DNA from 3 places in the Dorea sp. BIOML-A1 genome. Region 1 is predicted to be linked to each of the others. Evidence: predicted binding sites of a transcription regulator. Region 1 holds the regulator's gene; each other region holds the start of a gene.
The links. Region 1 encodes Rex, which represses fermentation and respiration genes when NADH is low (regulators of the CRP and FNR family bind a similar motif). Its sites were predicted from a motif close to ATTGTTAANTANTTAACAAT; they were not measured.
Positions count from the first base shown of each region.

Region 2: the regulator Rex is predicted to act here: its motif matches at 1,913-1,932, upstream of GT508_RS05520 (iron-sulfur cluster assembly scaffold protein).
Region 3: the regulator Rex is predicted to act here: its motif matches at 4,179-4,198, upstream of GT508_RS04975 (proline racemase family protein).

Region 1 is NZ_WWSA01000005.1:9,889-18,131, reverse strand. Features, by position in the region: gene alr (alanine racemase) at 1-861, opposite strand, end outside; gene GT508_RS03410 (NAD(P)H-hydrate dehydratase) at 864-2,366, opposite strand; gene GT508_RS03405 (redox-sensing transcriptional repressor Rex) at 2,468-3,109, opposite strand; gene abc-f (ribosomal protection-like ABC-F family protein) at 3,275-5,209, shown strand; gene GT508_RS03395 (NADP-dependent isocitrate dehydrogenase) at 5,321-6,520, opposite strand; gene GT508_RS03390 (GntR family transcriptional regulator) at 6,560-7,213, opposite strand; gene GT508_RS03385 (2-isopropylmalate synthase) at 7,228-8,243, opposite strand, start outside.
Region 2 is NZ_WWSA01000009.1:30,740-38,982, reverse strand. Features, by position in the region: gene rimO (30S ribosomal protein S12 methylthiotransferase RimO) at 1-1,158, shown strand, start outside; gene pgsA (CDP-diacylglycerol--glycerol-3-phosphate 3-phosphatidyltransferase) at 1,158-1,700, shown strand; gene GT508_RS05520 (iron-sulfur cluster assembly scaffold protein) at 1,975-2,667, shown strand; gene GT508_RS05515 (GGGtGRT protein) at 2,708-3,718, shown strand; gene GT508_RS05510 (2-hydroxyacyl-CoA dehydratase) at 4,418-8,243, opposite strand, start outside.
Region 3 is NZ_WWSA01000008.1:21,645-29,887, forward strand. Features, by position in the region: gene GT508_RS04950 (aminotransferase class V-fold PLP-dependent enzyme) at 1-512, shown strand, start outside; gene yedE (YedE family putative selenium transporter) at 605-1,702, shown strand; gene GT508_RS04960 (sulfurtransferase TusA family protein) at 1,754-1,957, shown strand; gene GT508_RS04965 (DUF3343 domain-containing protein) at 1,960-2,196, shown strand; gene GT508_RS04970 (TetR/AcrR family transcriptional regulator) at 2,259-2,846, opposite strand; gene GT508_RS04975 (proline racemase family protein) at 3,013-4,047, opposite strand; tRNA gene GT508_RS04980 (tRNA-Sec) at 4,342-4,439, shown strand; gene prdC (proline reductase-associated electron transfer protein PrdC) at 4,580-5,995, shown strand; gene prdA (D-proline reductase (dithiol) proprotein PrdA) at 6,200-8,056, shown strand; gene GT508_RS04995 (CBO2463/CBO2479 domain-containing protein) at 8,074-8,243, shown strand, end outside.

The DNA.
Region 1 (8,243 bases):
ATAACCGACCGGAATCGTAGCCACTTTTGTCGGACGGGTTGTAACATACGTTCCGCCATAGCTTACAGGCTTTCCTTCTGTCAGCCATTTTACATGGGCAACATGACTGATAAGTTCCATTGCCGGTTTTAACGGAACCCGTTCTTTCTCTACTTCATCTGACGGATACATGCCATATGTAGTGATACCCGCACGTACAATATCCATATTCGCTTCTTTCAGATCAATGATACCTGCGCTGTTGGAGCAATGATAATACTGGAACGTAACACCTCTTTTTTTCAGTTCTTCTTTCATCCAGAGATATTTATCAAGCTGCTCATTGGTAAATGTCTTATCTGCTTCATCAGACTTGGAAAAATGTGTAAACATTCCTTCCATTACCAGGTTCGGCAGTTTACTGATCTTTGCGATTTCTTCGGCATTCTCCTCTGTAATCTGGAATCCCAGTCTTGCCATTCCAGTGTCAAGCTTAATATGTACATAGACTTTACAGCCCATGGCTTCTGCAAGCTCTGACACTTCTTTTGCCATCTCATAACTATAGACAGTCATACGTACTTCATTGCGGATCATCGTATCCCACTGATCCGGGAAAATGCATCCAAGAACCAATACCGGTTTCTTCAAACATGCATCTTTTAATAAAATAGCTTCATCCAGCGTAGCTACTGCATAACCCCAGATATAATCCTTGGGTTCCAGAAGCTTTGCAATCTGAACGGCACCATGTCCATAACCATCCATCTTGATGACTGCCATCATCTGTGTATCTTTCTGAATATTTTTCTTCATCATCTCTATATTATATTCAACCGCATCTAAATCGACTCTGGCTAAAACTCTTGTATAATGTTTCACTGCTATTCATCCTCCAGTTTCATTAATGCTTTACTGATATATTCTATCAGATCTCTTGCCATTACACTATATACGCCTTTTTCAAATTTTGCAAGGTCACCGGCCAAACCATGTACATATGTACCTAATCTGGCTGCTTTTTTCGTATCTTTTTCCTGCACCATAAAGCCTGCGATCACACCGGCCAGCACATCTCCCGAACCGGCTTTTGCCATCGCACTGTTCCCGGTAAGATTCAGGCAGATTTCATTTGCCTTATCTGCGATCAGTGTTCTGGAATCTTTTAATACACAGGTTACCTGATATCCGTCAGCGAATTTCTTCAGGATCTGTATCCGGTCTTCTCTAAGATCTTCCACAGGGATGCCTGTAAGTCTAGACATCTCTTTCATATGCGGCGTAAATATGAACTTCCGGTCTGCCAGCCGATCAAGAAGATCTTTGTTATCTGACAGAAGATTTAACCCGTCTGCATCGATCAGGCATGGAACATCCACGTACTCTATAACCGTCCGCAATAACTTCTCCGATGTTGTACTTCTTCCAATGCCGGAACCAATACACACACCGTCTGCCCACTTAAGAAGCTTTAGTACTTCTTCTTTATTAAATTCATCATAAGCCGTTATGATTGCTTCCGGCAGAAGTGTCTGCAATATCTCGCGGTTGTCCTTTGGTGTATAGATTCTGACAAGCCCGGCTCCTGTCATATAAGCCGCATGAGCATTCAAATATGCTGCACCTGCCATACCCTTACTTCCAGCGATCACAAGAAGCCTTCCATAACTTCCCTTATTAGAATCTTCCGGTCTTTCCGGAAGCATTCTACGATATTCTTCTCTTCCAAAAGAATGGATCACATCTGCATCCTGTAATAACGGCTCATGCGAAATGCCAATCTCTGCTACTGTCACTCTTCCTGCATATGCTCTGCCCTGCGCCAGCTCAAGGCCGATCTTTTTCACCTCGAATGTCACTGTATCATCTGCGTGGAATGCACAACCAAGCACACATCCCGTAGAGGCTGAAAGTCCTGATGGGATATCTACTGCAAATTTTGTACCCTGCATCTGATTCATACGTTCAATCACCTGACGATATGTACCTTCAATCTTACGGCTCAGTCCGACTCCGAACACGGCGTCTATCACTATGCTGTAGCTGTTATCCTGCGGGATATCTTCCGTGATCTTACCACCACATTCTTTAAGACGTCTTATCTGTTCCCGTGTCTCCGGTGTACAATGCTCTGGATTGCCGACCAGATAAGTATCCACAGAACACCCCATATTCTTCAAGATCCTGGCGATGGCAAATCCATCTCCACCATTATTCCCTGATCCACATACCACACAGACAGAAGAAAGATCCAGATTCTCACTTTGCATCGTCTGTACACAGGCATTTGCTGCACGCTCCATTAATTCCAGTGATGCAATGCCCAGTTCCTGAATCGTGTACTGATCGGCAGCCTTCATCTGCGCAGCATTAACCAGAAGTTTCATATATTCATTCATCTCCCATCAGATATATCTCTGCAACAAAAGAACGTGTAAAAATATGTCCGTATTCCAGACTACTCCTACACGCTTTCTTGTATTATAGTTTATTTATGGTCCTCTTTGTAACGACTGATATTGTATGACAACTGCATCAGACTTTCTGACAGATGCACATTCTCAACAACAACATTATCCGGAAGGTTCAAATCTGTATGTGCAAAGTTCCAGATCGCACGTACTCCGTTCTCAACCAGCATATTCGCAACTTCAATTGCTTTCTCTTTCGGAATCGTCAGAACTGCAATATCAATCTCATTATTCTGAACGAACGTTTTAAGATCATCCATCATACGGATCGGAACTCCACGGATGGATACTCCCTGAAGTCTTGGATTCACATCAAAGATTCCTTTCAGAATGAATCCACGGTTCTCGAAGGCTGCATAATTAGCCAGTGCCTGCCCAAGATTACCTGCACCAATGATAATAATATTGTGGTCTTCTTCCAATCCTAATATCTTTCCAATCTCTGTGTATAAATACTTAACATTATAACCGTATCCCTGTTGTCCGAATCCTCCGAAATTATTAAGATCCTGACGGATCTGGGATGCTGTTACTTTCATCCGCTTACTCAGATCGTTCGAAGAAATCCGCTCTACACCATTTTCCAACAGTTCGCCCAAATATCTGTAATACCTCGGCAATCTTCTTATGACCGCACGAGAAATCTCTCTTTCTTCCAATGTTTTCACCCTTCCAATCATAGTCTAAAATAATTATATAAAATTGAAAGATTATTGTCAAACTATTGTTGAATTTTATGCAATTTCCGTTATAATAAAGTAGCATGTGTAAATGCATTTTGAGAATACCAACGTATCAATTATCCATAACTCAGGAGGAAATATATGATATTAGCATGTCACGGGATCCAGAAATCTTTCGGTGAACACCTCATCGTCAGAGATGGATCCTTCCATATAGAAGATCACGAAAAAGCAGCTCTTGTCGGACCGAACGGTGCCGGTAAGTCCACTCTGCTCAAAATGATTGTAGGCGAATCAGCCCCGGATGACGGCAACGTCATCCTGACAAAAGGTAAGACACTTGGCTATCTTGCCCAGCATCAAGAGATGCAAAGCGGTAATACGATCTATGAAGAAGTCCGCACCGCAAAGGCCGATATAATCGCTATGGAGCGCCGTATCCGCGAGATCGAGATGGAACTTAAGCATCTCTCCGGCGACGCCCTGAACGACCGTCTGGAAACTTACAACCGCCTTACGGCCGCTTTCGAACGTGAGAACGGCTATTCTTGCGAAAGTGAGATCACCGGTGTGTTAAAGGGACTTGGATTTACGGAAAATGATTTCACCAAACCCGTCGACACTCTCTCCGGAGGACAGAAAACCCGTGTATCTCTCGGCAAGCTTCTGTTAACGAAACCAGACATTTTGCTTCTTGATGAGCCAACCAACCATCTGGATCTGAATTCAATTGCATGGCTTGAATCCTATCTTCTAAACTATCAGGGAGCTGTGCTGATCGTGTCTCATGACCGTTATTTTTTGAACAAAGTTGTCACTAAAGTTCTTGAAATCGAGCTTGGAGAACTTCGTACTTATATGGGAAATTACAGCGACTATGCAGCAAAGAAGCAGCAGCTTCGCGACATACGCCTGAAGGAATATCTTAACCAGCAGCAGGAAATCAAGCATCAGGAAGCGGTTATCGAAAAGCTTCGTTCTTTCAACCGCGAAAAATCCATCAAACGTGCCGAAAGCCGCGAAAAGATGTTGGAAAAGATGCAGACCATCGAAAAACCGATAGAAGTTAATACAGATATACATCTGAAACTGGAACCATCCTGTGTAAGCGGCAATGATGTTCTGACTATTGAACATTTAAGCAAATCTTTCCCCGGACAGGAACTTTTTACAGACGTTAATCTCGAGATCAAACGTGGTGAACATGTCGCAGTAATCGGTGATAACGGAACAGGAAAGACTACGCTTCTTAAGATCTTAAACCGAGTGGTATCTGCTGATTCCGGTACTTATACACTTGGCTCCAATGTTAAGATTGGCTACTACGATCAGGAACATCATGTCCTTCATATGGAGAAAACAATTTTTGACGAGATTTCCGATGATTATCCGACTCTTACGAATACGGAAATCCGGAATGTGCTTGCAGCATTTCTTTTTACCGGTGATGATGTCTTCAAACAGATCAGTTCTTTGAGCGGTGGGGAACGCGGACGTGTATCTCTTGCGAAACTGATGCTCTCTGAAGCAAATTTCCTGATCCTCGACGAGCCGACCAACCACTTGGACATCGCATCCAAAGAAATCCTTGAGAATGCTTTGAATGATTATACCGGCACTGTACTTTATGTCTCTCATGACCGTTATTTCATCAATCAGACTGCATCACGGATTCTGGATCTTGTCAATCATACATTTGTAAATTATATCGGAAATTATGACTATTATCTGGAGAAAAAAGAAGAACTCACTACTGCATATGCCGGAGAAGCCTCTACACCTTCATCCGTTTCAGATAACAGTACAGACAAGAATGTATCCGAGTCAAAACTCAGCTGGCAGGAGCAAAAGGAAGCCCAGGCAAGACTTCGCAAACGTCAGAATGAACTAAAAAAGACTGAAGAACGTATCGGCGAACTGGAAGACCGTGATAGTGAGATCGATGCCCTGATGATTCAGGAAGATATCTTCACCAACTCTGTAAAATGCCAGGAACTTGCAAAAGAAAAAGCCGCAATAGCGGAAGAATTAGAAGAATTATACATGAAATGGGAGGAATTAGCGGAAGACGCTTAAACGCCTGATTTATAACTTTTTAACCCGCTCCAGAAGCTTCTGGGGCGGGCTTTTATATTGCCATGCATTCGTAAGGAGCTGCCGGTGGCAGGTCCTGTAGATATATATTATCTATTTTAATTTTTCAGCAATTGCCTTAATAAATCCTTCGCTGTTCAATACGGTTGGATTTTCCAGTGTCGTGATCAATGCCAAATCTTTCGTCATCTTACCTTCTTCAATGGTATCAATGGTTGCTTTTTCAAGCTTATCTGCGAATGCTGCCAATTCGGCATTTCCATCCATCTCACCACGTTTTCTAAGAGCACCTGTCCATGCAAAAATTGTAGCTACAGAGTTTGTAGAAGTCTCTTCCCCTTTCAGATGCTTGTAATAATGACGTTGTACAGTTCCATGAGCTGCCTCATATTCATAATTTCCATCCGGTGATACCAGAACAGATGTCATCATTGCAAGAGAACCAAATGCGGAAGAAACCATATCACTCATTACATCTCCGTCATAGTTCTTACATGCCCAGATATATCCGCCTTCTGATTTCATAACTCTTGCAACCGCATCATCGATCAAAGTATAGAAATATGTAATTCCGGCTTCTTTGAACTTCTCGGCATAATCTTTGTCAAAGATTTCCTGGAAAATATCTTTGAATGTATGGTCATACTTCTTAGAGATCGTATCTTTTGTTGCGAACCACAGATCCTGCTTTGTATCCAATGCATAATTAAAGCAGCTTCTCGCAAAGCTTTCAATAGATCCGCATAAGTTATGCATTCCCTGTGCAACACCCGGTCCTGCATAGTTGTGTACCAGTTCCCTGGTCTCTGTGCCGTCTTCTGCCGTGTATACCAGTTCTACTTTTCCAGGTCCAGGAATCTTCATCTCTGTATTTTTATATACATCTCCATATGCATGTCTTGCAATAGTGATTGGTTTTTTCCAGTTTTTTACACATGGCTCAATGCCTTTTACAACAATCGGTGCACGAAATACAGTTCCGTCAAGTATTGCACGGATCGTTCCGTTCGGACTCTTCCACATTTCTTTCAAATCATACTCTTTCATACGTGCCGCATTCGGTGTGATTGTTGCACATTTTACTGCAACTTTATATTTCTTGGTTGCATTAGCAGCATCGATTGTTACCTGATCATCTGTCTCATTTCTATGTTCCAGACCCAGATCATAATATTCTGTGTTCAGTTCAATATATGGCTCCAGAAGATCTTCTTTGATCATCTTCCAGAGAATTCTTGTCATCTCGTCTCCGTCCATCTCTACGATCGGTGTTGTCATTTTAATTTTTGCCATGGTATTTGTCTCCTTTCTATCTGTTCGCGGCATCTTTTATTATTCTTCCAGATGCAGATTTTCCATCACGTGTAATATATGTTCATTTGCAAGCTGTTCTGCTTTTGCCGCATCTTTTGCCTTGATTGCTTCCAGGATTTCTCTGTGTTCTTCTATTGATTTCTCGGCACGCTCCGGTGCTTCAATAGACATCGTCCTGGCAAGCTGTACATACTTGTGAAAATCTGTTAATACATGTTCCAGGATCCTGCTGTTGGATGCCTCATACAATATCTTATGAAACTTACCATCCATTTCTGACATCTGTTCAATCTGTCCGGATCCCTTCTTATGCAAATGAAATTCTGACAGAAGAATCACTTCTTCCAGTTCTTCAATCTGCGCATCCGTAATATATTTCGTTGCCCAGTTGGCACACAGCCCTTCCAGTTGCGAACGTATCTTATAGATATCTTTCACATCTTTTCTGGTAATGGCTGTCACATACGCACCTTTATTCGGAATGATCGTAACCAGTCCTTCTAACTCCAATTGTCTTAAGGCTTCTCTTACCGGTGTTCTGCTTACCCCCAGTTCTTCACCGATTGTTACTTCCCTTAATTCTTCATGATTTTTATATACCCCATTCAGAATATCTTCCCGCAGATGCCGGAACACTCTTCCTCGTAAGGATCTGTCCTGATATTCTTCCATTAAAAACACCTCTGCTATATCAATTCCACACCAATTCTCTTACAGTTTTCGTCGATAACTCTGATCAACTCATCGTCTGTAAGAACGGTTACTCGTCCTTCTTCATACTGCTTATCTACCCATTCTTTTACAGAACTTACAAGTTCTGAGTTCTTATCTACTTTCTTGTCCTCCGGCAGCTTAAAATATGTATTGATCCAGTGTGCAATACCTGCAAGTCCGGATGTGTTAGATATTGCAACAAGCGGAGGACGGTTCAGGAATTTTCCGGTATCAAATACGTTGTAGATCTCTTCATTCTTCAATAAACCATCTGCATGGATTCCAGCCCTTGTTACATTAAAGTTCTTACCAACAAAAGGTGTTCTTGAAGGAATATGATATCCGATCTCTTTCTCATAATAATCTGCAAGCTCTGTGATAACTGTTGTATCCATCCCATCCAGTGTGCCACGAAGCTGTGCATATTCGAACACCATCGCTTCCAGTGGTGTATTACCGGTACGCTCTCCGATTCCAAAAAGTGAACAGTTCACACCGCACGCACCATAAAGCCATGCTGTCGATGAATTGCTGACTGCCTTATAGAAATCATTATGTCCGTGAAATTCGATCAGTTCGCTTGGAACACCGGCATGTACTCTGAGTCCATAGATGATTCCCGGAATAGATCTTGGTATTACAGCTCCCGGATAGTTGACCCCGTATCCCATGGTATCACAGACACGGATCTTGACCGGAATCTTATACTCATCCATCAATTTCATAAGTTCCAGACAGAATGGAATGACGAATCCATAGATGTCGGAACGTGTGATATCTTCCAGATGACATCTCGGGCTGATTCCTGTCTCAAGACATTCTCTTACGATAGACAGATAATGTTCCATTGCCTCACGTCTTGTCATCTTTAGTTTATAGAATATATGATAGTCCGAACAGCTTACCAGAATACCAGTCTCTTTCATTCCGATCTCTTTCACCAGTTCGAAATCTTTCTTGCTCGCACGGATCCAGCTTGTTATCTCCG
Region 2 (8,243 bases), on a different contig from region 1:
AGTATCCAGACGATTCTGGATATGGCAAGATATAAAGAAGAAGGAAGATTAAAGGCATTGGTTGTAACCGGATGTCTGGCACAGAGATATAAGCAGGAGATTATTGATGAGATCCCGGAAGTTGATGTAGTGCTTGGGACGACTTCGTATGATAAGATTGTAGAAGCAGTAGAAGAAGCACTGGAAGGTAAATCAGAAGTAGAACTTGCTGATATCGATGCGCTGCCGCTTCCGGAGACAAAGAGACTTGTGACGACCGGAGGTCACTATGCATATCTGAAGATTGCAGAAGGCTGTGACAAACACTGTACATACTGTATTATCCCGAAAGTCCGTGGAAATTACCGCAGTGTACCGATGGAGCGTCTGATCAAAGAAGCACAGGAACTGGCTGACCAGGGCGTAAAAGAACTGATCCTGGTTGCACAGGAGACAACGGTATATGGACAGGATATTTACGGTGAAAAATCCCTGCATAAGCTTCTGAAAGAGTTATGTCAGATCAAAGGAATCCGCTGGATCCGCCTTCTGTACTGTTATCCGGAAGAGATTGATGACAATCTGATACAGGTAATGAAAGAAGAACCGAAGATCTGCCATTATCTGGATCTCCCAATCCAGCATGCAAGCGATGCGATCTTAAAGAGAATGGGAAGAAGAACTTCCAAGCAGCAGCTGATCGATACGATCACAAAACTGAGAAAAGAGATTCCGGACATCGCACTTCGTACAACGTTGATCACCGGTTTCCCAGGGGAGACACAGGAGCAGCATGAAGAAGTAATGGAATTCGTAGATGAGATGGAATTTGAAAGACTGGGCGTATTTACTTATTCGCCGGAAGAAGATACTCCGGCGGCGACCATGCCGGATCAGATCGACGAAGAAGTAAAAGAAGACCGTCAGGCAGATATTATGGAGCTGCAGCAGGAGATTGTATTCGATCAGGCAGAAGATATGATCGGAAAAGAAGTACTGGTTATGATCGAAGGAAAAGTTGCCGATGAGAATGCATATGTCGGAAGAACTTACCGCGATGCACCGAATGTAGACGGACTGATTTTTGTAAATACCGATGAAGAACTGATGACTGGTGATTTCGCAAAAGTGAAAGTTACCGGAGCAGCAGAATATGATTTGATAGGAGAGCTGATGTAATGAATTTACCAAATAAGTTAACTGTTTTAAGAGTAATCATGGTTCCGTTTTTTGTGTTTTTCATGCTGACAGGTGTGGGCGGAGCTGCAAACAAATGGATCGCACTGATCATTTTCTGTGTGGCAAGTCTCACAGATATGCTGGATGGAAAGATCGCCAGAGCCAGAAATCTTGTAACCAATTTCGGAAAGTTTATGGATCCGTTGGCAGATAAACTGCTTGTATGTTCGGCTATGATCTGCATGATCCCGCTTGGAAAACTGCAGGCATGGTTTGTGATCGTTATTATTGCAAGAGAGTTTATCATCAGCGGTTTCCGTCTGGTAGCAGCAGACAACGATATTGTGATCGCTGCAAGCTACTGGGGAAAATTCAAAACGGTATCCCAGATGTTCATGCTGATCCTTCTGATCGCAGATCTTGGCGGTGCATTTAACATGATCGCACAGGTACTGATCTGGGTATCTCTGGTACTTACAATCGTATCTTTGATCGATTATATTGCAAAGAATGTACAGGTACTGACACAGGGCGGTATGTAGGCTCAGAAGAAATTTGTAAAAAAGGCAGATAAGGATTCTTTTGAAAGAAAACAGGTCGAAAGAGATGTGAGAAGGTTCTTCTTCGGGAATAGTATTTCCCCGAGAAGAACCTTTTGCAAATTGTGCCAAAAAAAGAAAAAATTCCATACAAAAATGTAGAGAAAAATCAATTGACGAATGTCGAAATATATGAGAAAATAAATACAAGTATGGATGTTAAAGAGATAACAAACCTTACGATAAGCAAACTTACATAGTTGAAAGGAGTTTTAAAATGATTTATTCACAGGAAGTAGAAATGATGTGTCCGGTAGCTCAGGGTGCAAACCACGGACCAGCTCCGATTCCGGAAGAAGCAAAATGGGTTCAGGCTAAGGAAATTAAAGATATCTCTGGTTTTACACATGGTGTAGGCTGGTGTGCTCCTCAGCAGGGTGCCTGTAAATTAACACTGAATGTTAAAGACGGTATCATCCAGGAGGCTCTCGTTGAGACTATCGGATGTTCAGGAATGACACATTCAGCAGCTATGGCTTCTGAGATTCTTCCAGGAAAAACTATTTTAGAGGCATTAAACACAGACCTTGTTTGTGATGCTATCAATACAGCAATGCGTGAGTTATTCCTGCAGATCGTATACGGAAGAACTCAGAGTGCATTCTCTGAAGACGGACTTGCTATCGGAGCCGGACTGGAAGACCTCGGAAAAGGACTTCGTTCACAGGTTGGTACAATGTACGGAACATTAGCGAAAGGTCCTCGTTACCTTGAAATGGCAGAAGGATATGTAACAGGTATCGCTCTTGATGAGAACGATGAGATCATCGGATATCAGTTCGTAAGCCTTGGAAAATTCACAGACTTCGTAAAAGCTGGAGACACTCCAAACGAAGCTTGGGAGAAAGCAAAAGGACAGTACGGACGTGTTGCAGATGCAGTTAAGATCATCGACCCACGTAAGGAGTAATCTCAATATTTTAAGGTAATTTAATCAGGAGGATAAATTAATGGCTTTATTTGAATCATATGAAAGAAGAATTGATAAAATCAATGAAGTATTGGCTGGTTATGGTATTTCTTCTATCGAAGAAGCACAGCAGATCACAAAGGATGCCGGACTTGATGTATACAATCAGATCAAAGGTATTCAGCCAATCTGTTTTGAAAATGCATGCTGGGCATACATCGTAGGTGCAGCAATCGCAATCAAAAAAGGATGTAAGACAGCAGCAGAAGCTGCAGCAGCAATCGGAGAAGGACTTCAGGCTTTCTGTATTCCTGGATCAGTTGCTGATCAGAGAAAAGTAGGTCTTGGACATGGTAACTTAGGAAAGATGCTTCTGGAAGAAGATACAGAGTGTTTCGCATTCCTGGCTGGTCATGAATCATTCGCAGCTGCTGAGGGTGCTATCGGTATCGCAGAGAAGGCTAACAAAGTTCGTAAGAAACCTCTTCGTGTTATCCTGAACGGTCTTGGAAAAGATGCTGCAAAGATTATCTCAAGAATTAACGGATTCACATATGTTCAGACAGAATATGATTACTACACAGGAGAACTGAAAGAAGTACAGAGAATCTCTTACTCTGACGGACTCCGTTCTAAAGTTAACTGCTACGGTGCTAATGACGTACGTGAAGGTGTTGCAATCATGCACAAAGAAGGCGTAGACGTATCTATCACAGGTAACTCTACAAACCCGACACGTTTCCAGCATCCAGTTGCAGGTACATATAAGAAAGAATGTATCGAGCAGGGCAAGAAGTACTTCTCAGTAGCATCAGGCGGTGGTACAGGACGTACACTTCACCCAGATAACATGGCTGCAGGTCCAGCTTCTTACGGTATGACAGATACTCTTGGACGTATGCACTCAGATGCACAGTTCGCAGGATCTTCATCAGTACCTGCTCACGTAGAAATGATGGGACTGATCGGAGCAGGAAACAACCCGATGGTTGGTATGACTGTTGCAGTTGCCGTTTCTGTTGAGGAAGCAGCTAAGGCTGGTAAGTTCTAAGAAATTGAATATTTAGTTTGGCTTGTATAGGCCGGATTTGAAAAGAGAGAACAAAAATGTTCTCTCTTTTTTTAGTGATTTAGGATTTAATTTATTAACTGGGGAAGCGGCCTCTCAGTCTTTGAAGGAAACAATAGATAAGGCTTCTTGTTCAGGTTCCATACCATAAGAAACACTAAGAGAGCCAGAATCACCTAAAAGCAAAGAAACTACGCTCAAACTCGGCGTTCGCCTCAAACACGTTCGCTTCGTTCCTTTAACGGTGCTTCTGACTCTCTAACTGTTTCTAACGGCATTCCACATTCACAATAATCCTTATCTATTGTTTCCTTCAACTCGTGACTGGCAGCGGATGTTAATAAATGAAATGCCCGGAAGTGTAACCCAGCGGAAGCCACTACGGTTACGCATTTGCCATTTTATTCGTAAGGCATTTGATACCCACGGAATAAAAAGTAGGAAGCCGTTCCAGTGAATGTGAAGAAGGTGTTGGAAATAGTTAAGCGTCAAAATTATGCGTTGGGTTTTCGAAATTTGCCTGTTTGAGCCGAATGGCGAGTTGCAAATTTCGGAAGCCCGTTTTTAGCATAATTTTGACGCTTTAGTATTTCCCACCGACGGAACCTGAACAGGAACAGCTTCCTACTTTTTATGCAGGTCCGGGTAATCATGCCTTCCTGAATTAAATCCCAAGCAAAATTATTTGTTTAAGTTTTTATTCGCCGTAGAAAGCATCAGTTTCAACCGGTTCAACTGGTTGACTTCGCTTGCACCTGGGTCGAAATCAATTGCCACGATATTAGACTTCGGATAGCGTCTGCGAAGTTCTTTGATAACTCCCTTACCTACGACATGGTTCGGCAGGCAGGCGAATGGCTGTGTACATACGATATTTGGCGCACCACTGTGGATCAGCTCTAACATTTCTCCTGTAAGGAACCATCCTTCACCAGTCTGGTTACCAAGAGATACGATGTCCGAAGCCATCTTTCCAAGATCCTGGATCTTAGCTGGCGGCGTGAAGTGCTTGCTTGCTGCAAATGCTTCAGTTGCCGGAGCACGGAACCATTCCAGAACTTTGATACCAAGATTAGCTGTTGTGGCTTTTTTCTTTTCGAATCCAAGCTTTTCAACCTTGAAGTTCTGGTTGTAGAAGCAGTAGAGCAGGAAGTCCAGGAGATCCGGGACAACAGCTTCGGCTCCTTCACTTTCCAGGAGGTCTACCAGGTAGTTATTGGCAGCCGGAAGGAATTTGACGAGAATCTCGCCGACAACGCCGACACGAGGTTTCTTAATGTCCAGTAATTCAATGTTGTTGTCAAAATCTCCAATGATCTCACGGCAGAGACGTTTGAATTTACGCCTGCTCGGGTAGCCGTTAGACAAGAAGTCCTGGCATACTTTCACCCATTTTCTGTGCATTGCATTGACAGATCCGGTAACTGCTTCATATGGACGCAGACGGTATACACATTTCATAAAAATGTCACCGAATATAGCACCATAGATGCCTCGTAAGATCAGCTTCGGAGTCAGCTTGAATCCCGGATTGTCTTCCAGACCGCTTAAGTTGATGGAGATAACCGGAATATTTCCGTATCCGGCCTTCTTAAGAGCCCGGCGGATAAATCCGATGTAGTTGGAAGCACGGCATCCACCGCCGGTCTGACTGATGATCACAGCGATTTTATCTGTATCATATTTACCGGAAAGAATCGCTTCCATGATCTGACCGACTACCATCAGAGATGGATAGCAGGCATCATTGTTTACATATTTCAGTCCTACGTCTACAGCCTGTTTGTTGTCATTAGGCAATACCTGAAGGTTATATCCGGATGCGTTGAATGCAGGCTCCAGAAGCTCGAAATGGATGGGAGACATCTGTGGGCAGAGAATTGTATAATTCTTACGCATTTCTTTGGTGAATACGACCTTTTTTATTGCAGAAGAATGAATGGTACGTTTTTCCCCACGTTTCTCTCTGACACGGATTGCGGCAAGCAGTGATCTGACACGGATTCTTGCGGCGCCTAAGTTATTAACCTCATCGATTTTTAAAGAGGTGTAGATCTTGTCAGAGCCATTCAGTATTGATGCCACCTGATCAGTCGTAACAGCATCCAGACCACATCCGAAAGAATTTAACTGGATCAGATCCAGGTTGTCTACCGTCTTTACGTAGTTTGCTGCGGCATACAGACGGGAATGATACATCCACTGATCCATAACATTGAGCGGATGCTCGGCAGGATTTAAGTGGGAGATGGAATCTTCTGTCAAAACTGCAATATTATAAGAATTGATCAGTTCGGGAATACCATGGTTTACTTCCGGATCGATGTGATACGGACGTCCTGCAAGAACAATACCACGGTTTCCGGTTTCGTTTAAGAACCTGATCGTCTCTTCGCCTTTTTTCTGCATATCTTTTCTGCATGCAGCGAGTTCTTCCCAGGCAGTATGCGTTGCTTTTTTGATCTCGTCAGCCGGGATATGGAACTTTCCGGATAATTCATCAACCAGCCGGTAAGAGATGGTGTCTTCGCTGGCAAAAGAAATAAATGGATGAAGAAAATCTACTTCTCCGTGAACAATTGCATCAATGTTGTTCTTGATATTTTCCGGGTAGGAAGTTACGATCGGACAGTTGTAATGGTTATTGGCTTCCGCAAATTCATTCCTCTCATATGGAATGCTGGGATAAAAGATGGTGTGGATACCGTTGTTGATCAGCCATTGTACATGTCCGTGTGCCAGCTTTGCCGGATAACATTCGGATTCACTTGGGATGGAATCAATTCCCAGTTCGTATACCTTGCGGTTTGACACAGGAGAAAGAACAACCCGAAATCCCAGTTCATTAAAGAATGTGAACCAGAACGGATAATTCTCGTACATATTCAGTACACGAGGAATACCAATGATTCCGCGAGGAGCATTTTCCTCTGCCAATGGTTCATAATCAAAATAGCGTTTTAATTTATATTCAAATAAGTTCGGAAGCTTGTTAGTTGTTTTCTGTTTCCCGAGACCACGTTCACAACGGTTACCTGTGATGAACTTACGTCCGCCGCTGAAATGATTGATCGTCAGGCGGCAGCTATTCGTACATCCCTTGCATTTTGTCATAGTAGTAGAATATTCCATGGCTTCAATATCTTCGATGGAAAGCATGGTTGTACCTTCGCAGTCAACGTAACGCTCACGTGCGATCAGTGCAGCACCGAATGCGCCCATGATACCGGCAATATCCGGACGAATGGCTTCGCAGTTGGCGATCTTTTCAAAGCTCCGCAGTACAGCGTTGTTGTAGAATGTTCCTCCCTGAACAACGATGTGTTTACCGAGTTCAGATGCATCGGACACCTTGATAACTTTAAATAATGCGTTCTTGATTACGGAGTAAGCAAGACCGGCTGAAATATCTGCAACCTCCGCACCCTCTTTCTGAGCCTGTTTTACTTTTGAATTCATGAAAACAGTACAGCGGGTACCAAGGTCAATCGGGTTTTTGGCAAATAATGCTTCATGAGCAAAATCTTCTACCGTATAATTTAGAGATTTTGCAAATGTTTCAATAAAAGAACCGCATCCGGATGAACAGGCTTCATTCAATTGTACGCTGTCAACCGTCTGATTCTTGATCTTGATACATTTCATATCCTGGCCTCCGATATCCAGGATACAGTCTACATCCGGTTCAAAGAAGGATGCGGCATAGTAATGAGAAACTGTCTCTACCTCTCCTTCGTCTAACAGGAGGGCAGCTTTGATCAGTGCCTCACCATAGCCGGTAGAGCAGGAGTGAACAATCTCCACGCCTTCCGGCAGTTTACTGTAAATATCTTTGATGGCAGAGATCGTTGTACCAAGAGGATCTCCTTCATTATTATGATAGAAAGAATATAATAAAGTACCGTCTTCGCCTACCAGGGCAGCTTTGGTTGTGGTGGAACCTGCATCAATACCAAGGAATGCTTTCCCCTGATAAGTGGCAAGATCCTTCACAGGTACCTGATGCTTTGCATGACGGTTTTCGAATTCTTTAAAATCTGCTTCCGTTGCAAACAACGGCTCCATACGATCCACTTCGAATTCCATTTTGATCTTTCCTTCCAGACGGTGCTGCATATCAATGAGAGGCACGTCCAGATCTTTCTTTGAATTCAGAGCAGAACCGGCTGCTGCAAACAGATGGGAATGTGTCGGGGCGATGATGTGTTCATCGTCCAGTTTCAGTGTGCGGATGAAAGCTTCGCGCAGTTCAGAGAGGAAATGAAGAGGTCCTCCTAAGAATGCAACATGTCCGCGGATTGGTTTACCACAGGCCAGTCCGCTGATAGTCTGGTTGACAACTGCCTGGAATATAGAAGCAGCAAGGTCTTCTTTGGCAGCACCATCATTGATCAGAGGCTGGATATCCGTCTTGGCAAATACACCACATCGTGCAGCAATGGTATAGAGAGCTTTATAATTTTTTGCATATTCGTTCAGTCCGGAGGCGTCAGTCTGTAAAAGAGAT
Region 3 (8,243 bases), on a different contig from region 1:
ATGTAAAAGAAGGAATAGAGTTAAGACCGCTGAAGACAGGCGGAAGCGGGATCCAGACATACAGTAAGGAACATCCGGTACAGATGCCGACAGCTTTGGAAGCAGGAACATTGAATGGGCATGGCATTGCGGGACTGCATGCGGCTCTTGGGTATCTGAAAAAAGAAGGAATAGACAATATCCGCAGAAAAGAGCAGGAACTGATGTGGAGATTTTATAACGGGGTAAAAGATATCCCGGGCGTTAAGATTTATGGGGATTACAGTCAGAAAGAACGCTGTGCGATCGTAACTTTGAACATCGGTGATTATGATTCTTCAGAAGTGAGTGATGAGCTTCTTATGGAATATAACATTTCTACCAGATCAGGAGGACATTGTGCACCGCTTATGCATAAAGCACTCGGAACGGTAGAGCAGGGAGCTGTGAGATTCAGTTTCTCGCATTACAACACGGAGGAAGAAGTGGATGCAGCGGTAAGAGCTATCCACGAACTGGCAGAAGAACCGTAAATATGTATGAAAAATGATATAAATTCATAAAAAAGTATGTCAGGCATAAGTTATGGGGAAATGCAAAAATGAGAGTGTAGGAGGAAATACGAATGAATTTATCAGATTCAAAGAAAAAACTGGCGCTGGCCGGTGTTGTATGTGGTATTGTAGCGGCATGCCTCGCAGCACTTGGAAATCCGGCAAACATGGCATTCTGTATTGCATGCTTTATCCGCGATACGGCAGGAGCAATGGGACTGCATCAGGCGGAAGTGGTACAGTATGCAAGACCTGAGATCATCGGACTTGTACTGGGAGCATTTATCATTTCTGTGGCAACAAAAGAATATCGCTCAACGGCAGGATCATCTCCGATGATTCGTTTTGTACTTGGTGTAATCATTATGATCGGTGCACTGGTATTCCTTGGATGTCCGCTCCGTATGGTGATCCGTATGTCAGCAGGTGATCTGAATGCATGGGTTGCATTTGTTGGCTTTATTCTTGGAGTTGGAACAGGAGTGTTTGCATTAAAGAATGGTTTCAGCCTTGGAAGAGCACATATTACAAATAAGTCAAGTGGAGCAGTGCTTCCGGCGGTCGTTGTTGGAATTCTTATCCTTGCCACATGTACAACGCTTTTTAAAGCAAGCCAGGCAGGACCGGGAAGTATGCATGCACCAATCATCGCATCTTTAGTAGGCGGACTTGTATTCGGTGCATTTGCACAGAAGTCAAGAATGTGTTTTGCGGGTAGTATTAGAGATATCATCCTGATGAAGAACTTCGATCTGATCAGCGTGATTGCAGGTTTATTTGTTGTTATGCTGGTATTCAATATTGCGACAGGACGTTTCGTGGTAGGATTCAATACACCGGGAGTCATCGCACATTCGGAACATTTGTGGAATATCCTGGGAATGTACACTGTGGGATTTGCAGCAGTTCTTGCAGGTGGATGTCCGCTTCGTCAGCTGATCCTTGCAGGGCAGGGCTCTTCGGATTCGGCTGTAACGGTTGTCGGAATGTTTGTCGGATCTGCAATCTGCCATAATTTTGGACTTGCAGCAAGTGGAACAGCTCTGAATCCAGAGACGAAAGAAGTGGTAGCAGGTGCGGTACCGGTAAATGGAAAAGTGGCATGTATCATCTGTATTGTGATCTGCTTCATTATAGCATTTACAAATAAGAGAGAAGAAGCAAAATAAGATTGAAATATGTGTAAATACATAGTATTCTAGGAAAGAAGGAATTAAATTATGAAAGAAGTAGATGCAAGAGGTCTTTCTTGCCCGGAACCTTTGATGCTGACAGCAGAGGCATTAAAAGGAGCAGCAGGACCTGTGAAAATTCTTGTCACAGAGCCGCATCAGATGATGAATGTTGAGAAATTTGCCAAAGATAAAGGTAAAAAGCCAACATCTGTGCAGAAAGACGGTTACTACGAAGTGGTGATTGAGTAAACATGAGAAAAAAAGTAATGAAACTTGTTGTAACATTCCATACAACATCGGATGCAATGGCGATGGAAAAGATATGCAAGGAAAGAAGTGTGCCGGGAAGACTGATTCCGGTTCCGAGAGCAATTTCAGCGGGCTGTGGACTTTCCTGGTGTGCAGACCTGACAGACAGGGAACAGATTCTTGATGTGATGAAAGATGTCGGAATCGAACAGGAAGATGTTCATGAATGTCTGGTGTAGTAAAAGGCGATGCTAATAGAGGAGAAGATACGAAATCTTCTGTTAGCATCGCCTTTTTGATATTAAATTCCTTCTACAAATGTGTCCAGTACATGAGGCAATAGTTTGTCAGAACGTTCAGTCAGTGAGAATTTACCTTTAAACAATGCCCAGTCATATAAAAGAGCCCGCTCGTACATAGCATAGATATCCATGAGTTCAGCGGCGGTGCTTGTACTTTTGAATTCTCCTTTGGCAAGCCCCTCTTCCATAATTTCTGTAAGCCATTTGAAATAGATCCGTTTCTTGTCGGAAAGGGATTTCTTGTCTTTGGTGATCAATTGCGAAGAATAAAGGTATGCAAGCAAATGGATATCCACGCTGGTCTCGATCATGTAGAATAATTCGTGATTCAAAAATAATAGTTTATCATAACTGGAAAGATTCGGATCGATCACGGCGGCAAGGTCTTCGTATTTCTGATCAAAAAGATAGGAAAGAGAGTTTAAAAGCGCTTCTTTTCCTTTAAAATAATGGTAAAATGTGCCTTTTGATGTTTTGGCGGCATTGATAATATCTTCTACAGTGGTCTGTTCATAACCGTTTTTGTAGAAAAGATTCCAGGCTGCTTTGACAATACGGCTTTTTGTGGATCTGCGTTTACGCGGCATTCGGATCATTCCTTTCTCTTGGTATTTATATAACAGGAGAACACGCCCGGATAATAGTTCTCTGAACATGAAAACGCTGTCTAAGTAAAAAAATAGAAGCGGATCATATGAATCCGCTTCTATCATCATATATGATAATGCAATCTAATTCAACCCCGAATATGCATTAACCTACAAGGAAACCATATTTTAATGGATCTGTAGAGTCAATTAAGTAAGTAGCAACACCTGTAAGATATGCACTTCCTGTGATCATTGGGATTACTGCATCGTAATCACCGATCTTAGTTTCTTCTTTGATCACACCTTTGAAGCGTGTTCCCATGAAACTTTCATAAATAAATTCTTCGCCGATTCCGAGTTCGCCCCATCCGTGAAGAGTAGCAAGTTTGGCACTTGTACCTGTTCCGCAAGGTGAACGGTCAGCCTGAGCATCTCCGAATACAACAACGTTTCTCATTGTAGCCTGATCCGGATTCGGTGTTGGTCCGTAGAACTCAACCAGGTCAACTTCTGTGATGTCCAGAGTTGGATGCTGGATCTTAACTTCTGCGTTGACTTTATCACGAATCTTCATTCCGAGTTCTGTATAAGCAGGAACTGTCTTAGCGTTGATTTCGCCAATGTCAAGCTTTGTAGTATCAACCAGTGCGAAGAAACTTCCACCGAAAGAAATAGTATAAGGAATGTCTACTCCGTCGATATTAACTGTTAAGTTGTCTTTGTAAATGAATGCAGGTACGTTTGTAAGAGTTACATCTGTTACCTTTCCGTCTTTTACATGAGCTTTTGTTCTGATGATTCCTGCAGGAGCATCCAGAACAACTTCGTTCTCTCCTTCGTGGCATTCAACAAGACCTGCTTCAAGGGCTACTGTAACAGCTCCGATCGTACAGTGTCCGCACATGTTCAGGTATCCGCCTGTATCCATGAAGATTACCCCAAGATCTGCTTCTTCGTGGATCGGCTCACAAAGGAAAGCACCGAACATATCGTGATGTCCTCTCGGCTCCAGCATTAATGCTGTACGAACGTGGTCGTATTTTTCCTCCATCCATTTTTTCTTTTCGATCATTGTGCTGCCTTCTGGCTCAGGGAATCCTCCGATGACCATACGACAGAACTCACCGGCTGTATGAGCATCTACAACCTGAAGTGCCTCTTCAAACCGGTCGAAGTTAACTTTTGCTTCTAACTTCATAATCCTTACCTCCTTATGATTTTCTTATAGAAACAATCTATAAGTTTTTATAAAAACACATTGAAAACATCTATATTTTCGTAGTGCCTTTTTCTATGGGTAAAAAATAAAAATATAAAATTAACAAATATTACGATATAAAATTAACAAATAGACTATGTTCTAGTATCGTGTTCAATCTGTTGATTTCATTATGTACGAAATCCCTTGAAAAGTCAATGATTTTTTGGTATTATAAAAATAAATAAAAGTGTTGAAAAATAAGGATAAATGTGATATGGTTAATAGGCACATGGGGGTAGTTGGGTAACTGGTGTGCCTCCTAGTCTTCAAAACTAGTGTAGGGCGTTAAGAGCGTCCTGGGTGGGTTCGATTCCCACATGCCTCCGCCAAAAAAACAAGCAATTCTGTTAAAAAAATGGCGAAGATGAATTTATAGAATTTATCTATAATGAAAAAAATGTGAATAAGTAAACGAACTGTATAGTTTCGTTTTGACTTAGATAAAATATTTAAAAAGGAGAAGTGTGTCATGGGAAATGTACAGATGTTATTACGCCAGCATGTTGGCGCTCCTTGTGCACCATGTGTAGAAGTTGGTGCTGAGGTGAAAAAAGGTACTCTCATTGCTACACCAACAGGCCTGGGAGCTAACATTTTTTCAAGCGTGTATGGAAAAGTAACAGAGATTACAGAAGACCGCATCATCATCGAGCCGGCCGCTGAACAGCCGGATGAATTCGTTCCTGTTACCGAATCAGTAGAAGGTATCACAGATGAGTCATCAAAGCTTGATCTGGTGAAAGCAGCCGGAATCGTAGGAATGGGAGGAGCTGGATTCCCGACAGGAGTAAAACTTAATATTAATTTAGAAGAAACTCCGATGGGTGAGCTTGATCCTGAGATCAACCCAGAGCTTCCGAAAGACTTCAAACTGGATTGTGGATACATTCTTGTAAATGCAGCTGAATGCGAACCGGGACTGGAACACAACACAAGACAGATCGAAGAGCAGAGTGATAAATTAATCCGTGGTATTAAATATAGTATGGAAATCACTCACGCAAAGAAAGCAATTATTGCTATTAAGAAGAAACATCATAAAGCAATCAAGGTATTACAGAAAGCTCTTGAGAATGAGCCTGATATCAAGATGCACCTGATGGCTGATATCTACCCGATGGGTGAGGAACGTGCAGTAGTAAGAGAGTGTCTTGGGGTATTACTCACAACTACACAGCTTCCATCAGCAGCTAGATCTGTTGTTATCAATGTAGAAACTGTCTGTAAGATTGCTGAAGCGGTTGATGAAAAGAAACCTTGTATCAGCAAGAATATGACAGTCCGTGGTAAATTAAACGGTGGAAATGAAGCACATGTATTCTTCGATGTACCGGTAGGTGTAAGCGTTGGAGAGATGATCGAAAAAGCCGGCGGAATCGACGGAAAATATGGCGAGATCATCATGGGTGGAGCTTTCACAGGAAAGTCTACTACATTAGATGCACCAACAACCAAGACGACAGGAGCAATCCTTGTAACAGTCGAGTTCCCGGATCTCCACGGAGCAACAATGGGAATTCTTGTATGTGCCTGCGGCGGAAGCGAAGAGCGTATGCGTGAGATCGCTTCTAAGATGAATGCAAAAGTAGTATCTATGTGCAAATGTAAACAGGCAATTGAAAATAAACCGGGAGCACCACTGAAGTGCTTAAGACCTGGTAACTGTCCTGGACAGGTTAAGAACAATATGCAGTTCAAGAAAGACAAATGTGAATACATTCTGATCGGTAACTGCTCAGACTGTTCAAATACTGTAATGGCGTCAGGACCGAAGATGGGACTGAAAGTATTCCATCAGACAGACCACGTTATGAGAACAGTTGGACATCCGCTGTACAGAAGCCTGAAGGTTTCAAAAGAAGTAAGTCAGGATATTGATTTTTAATCACTGTCCGAAATGACACAATATTATCAAAATTATATTATGGTATTACTGTTGCGTACAATGAGGTAGAAGACCCCCGATTCTTTTGCCCGCCAGAAGTAATTGAGAGGTTCTTCTGAATGTTGTATGTAACTGTATATATATTAAAATTACAATATCCCGTAAGGGACAATGTACCGAAACAAAACAAGGAGGGAAAACAATATGTCAATCACAGCTGAAACAGCAAAAGCACATGCTCATGATCCTGCAGTACTGTGCTGTAGAGCAGAAGCTGGTATCACAATTGAACCGGCGAACCTCGAAGATCCAGCAATCTTTGATGATCTGGTAGATTCAGGATTATTAAACCTGGACGGATGCCTTACTATTGAAGAAGTACTGGGTGCAAAACTTACAAAAACATGTGATTCTCTTTGCCCGTTAACAAATGATGTTCTGGATGGTGTAAAAGCACCTACAACTCCAGCAGAAGAAAAGGCAGAGGAAGAAGCTCCAGCAGAGGAAGCTGCACCGGCAGCACCAGTTGCAACAGCAGCAACAGTAGCTGGAGGAACACTCAAGATCCATATCGGAGAAGGAAAAGATATCAATCTTGAAATTCCGGTTGGAGCTCTTGGAGCAACAGGAGAAGCAGTAGCAGAAGTACCTGCAGCAGCAGTAGCAGCTACAGCAACAGCAGAAGCACCTGTTGAAGAAACAAAAGTAGTAGGAACATTAACAAGAAGACACATTAAGATCACAGAGGTTAAGAGAGGACCAGAGACAAAGATCGAAGGAACAACTCTTTACATCCGTGAAGGAATTGAAGCAGAAGTAATTGCTAATCAGGAACTGGTTAAAGATTTCCATCTTGAAATCATCACTCCTGACCAATACCACACATACTCAGAGACAATCATGGATGTTCAGCCAATCGCTACAAAAGAAGGCGATGCAATCCTTGGTGAAGGCGCAACAAGAGTACTTGACGGCGTTGTTATGATGCTGACAGGAACAGATGAAGGCGGAGTTCAGATTGGTGAGTTCGGTTCTTCAGAAGGATACCTTGACGAGAACATCATGTGGGGACGTCCTGGATGCCCGGATAAGGGAGAAATCTTTATCAAAGGTAACATCGTAGTTCAGGAAAAGACTAACATGGAACGTCGTGGACCTATGGCTGCACATACAGCATTCGATATCATTACTCAGGAAATCCGTGAAGTAATGAAAGAATTAGATGACAGCTTCATCGTTGAAGACGAAGAACTGAAATCTATCCGTCGTCCAGGTAAGAAGAAAGTCGTAATCGTAAAAGAGATCATGGGACAGGGAGCTATGCATGATAACTTCATCCTTCCTGTAGAACCAGTTGGTATCCTTGGCGCAAGAGCTAACGTAGACTTAGGAAACGTACCTGTATGCGTATCTCCACTTGAGGTACTTGATGGATGTATCCATGCATTAACATGTATCGGACCTGCATCTAAAGAGATGTCAAGACATTACTGGAGAGAGCCACTTGTACTTGAAGCTTTACATGATGAAGAAGTTGACCTTTGCGGAGTTGTATTCGTAGGATCACCTCAGATCAATGCTGAGAAGTACTATGTATCTCGTCGTGTAGGACATACTGTAGAAATGATGGATGTTGACGGAGCTTTCGTTACAACAGAAGGATTCGGAAATAACCACATTGATTTCGCAAGCCACATCGAGCAGATCGGTATGAGAGGAATTCCTGTAGTAGGACTTTCATTCTGCGCTGTTCAGGGTGCACTTGTTGTTGGTAACAAGTACATGCAGTACATGGTTGACAATAACAAATCAGAGTCTGGTATCGAGAATGAGGTACTTGGATGTAATACACTTTGCCAGGAAGAGGGTATCCGTGCTCTTGCTATGCTGAAAGCAGCTATGGCTGGTGAAGAAGTAAAGGCCGCTGAGAAGAAGTGGAATCCAAACGTTAAATCTACAAACGTAGAGCTGATCGAAGCAGCTTGCGGTAAGAAGATTGAACTCGTAGACAACGAACAGTCTCTGCCGATGAGCCAGAAACGTAAAGAAAAATACGACTAAGATCGGGTGTTATCATAATGGATAATGAACGTTTACACTATGGCGATAAGATCATTTATATGGAAGGTGTGATCGTAGATGTTGATGACTGTAGCATCAGCATCGACTTGAAAGGACGTCTGGGGTTCTTTAAAGCTCCGAAGAGAATGTTCATCTGCGATACAGAACCGAAAGTAGGTCAGGAAGT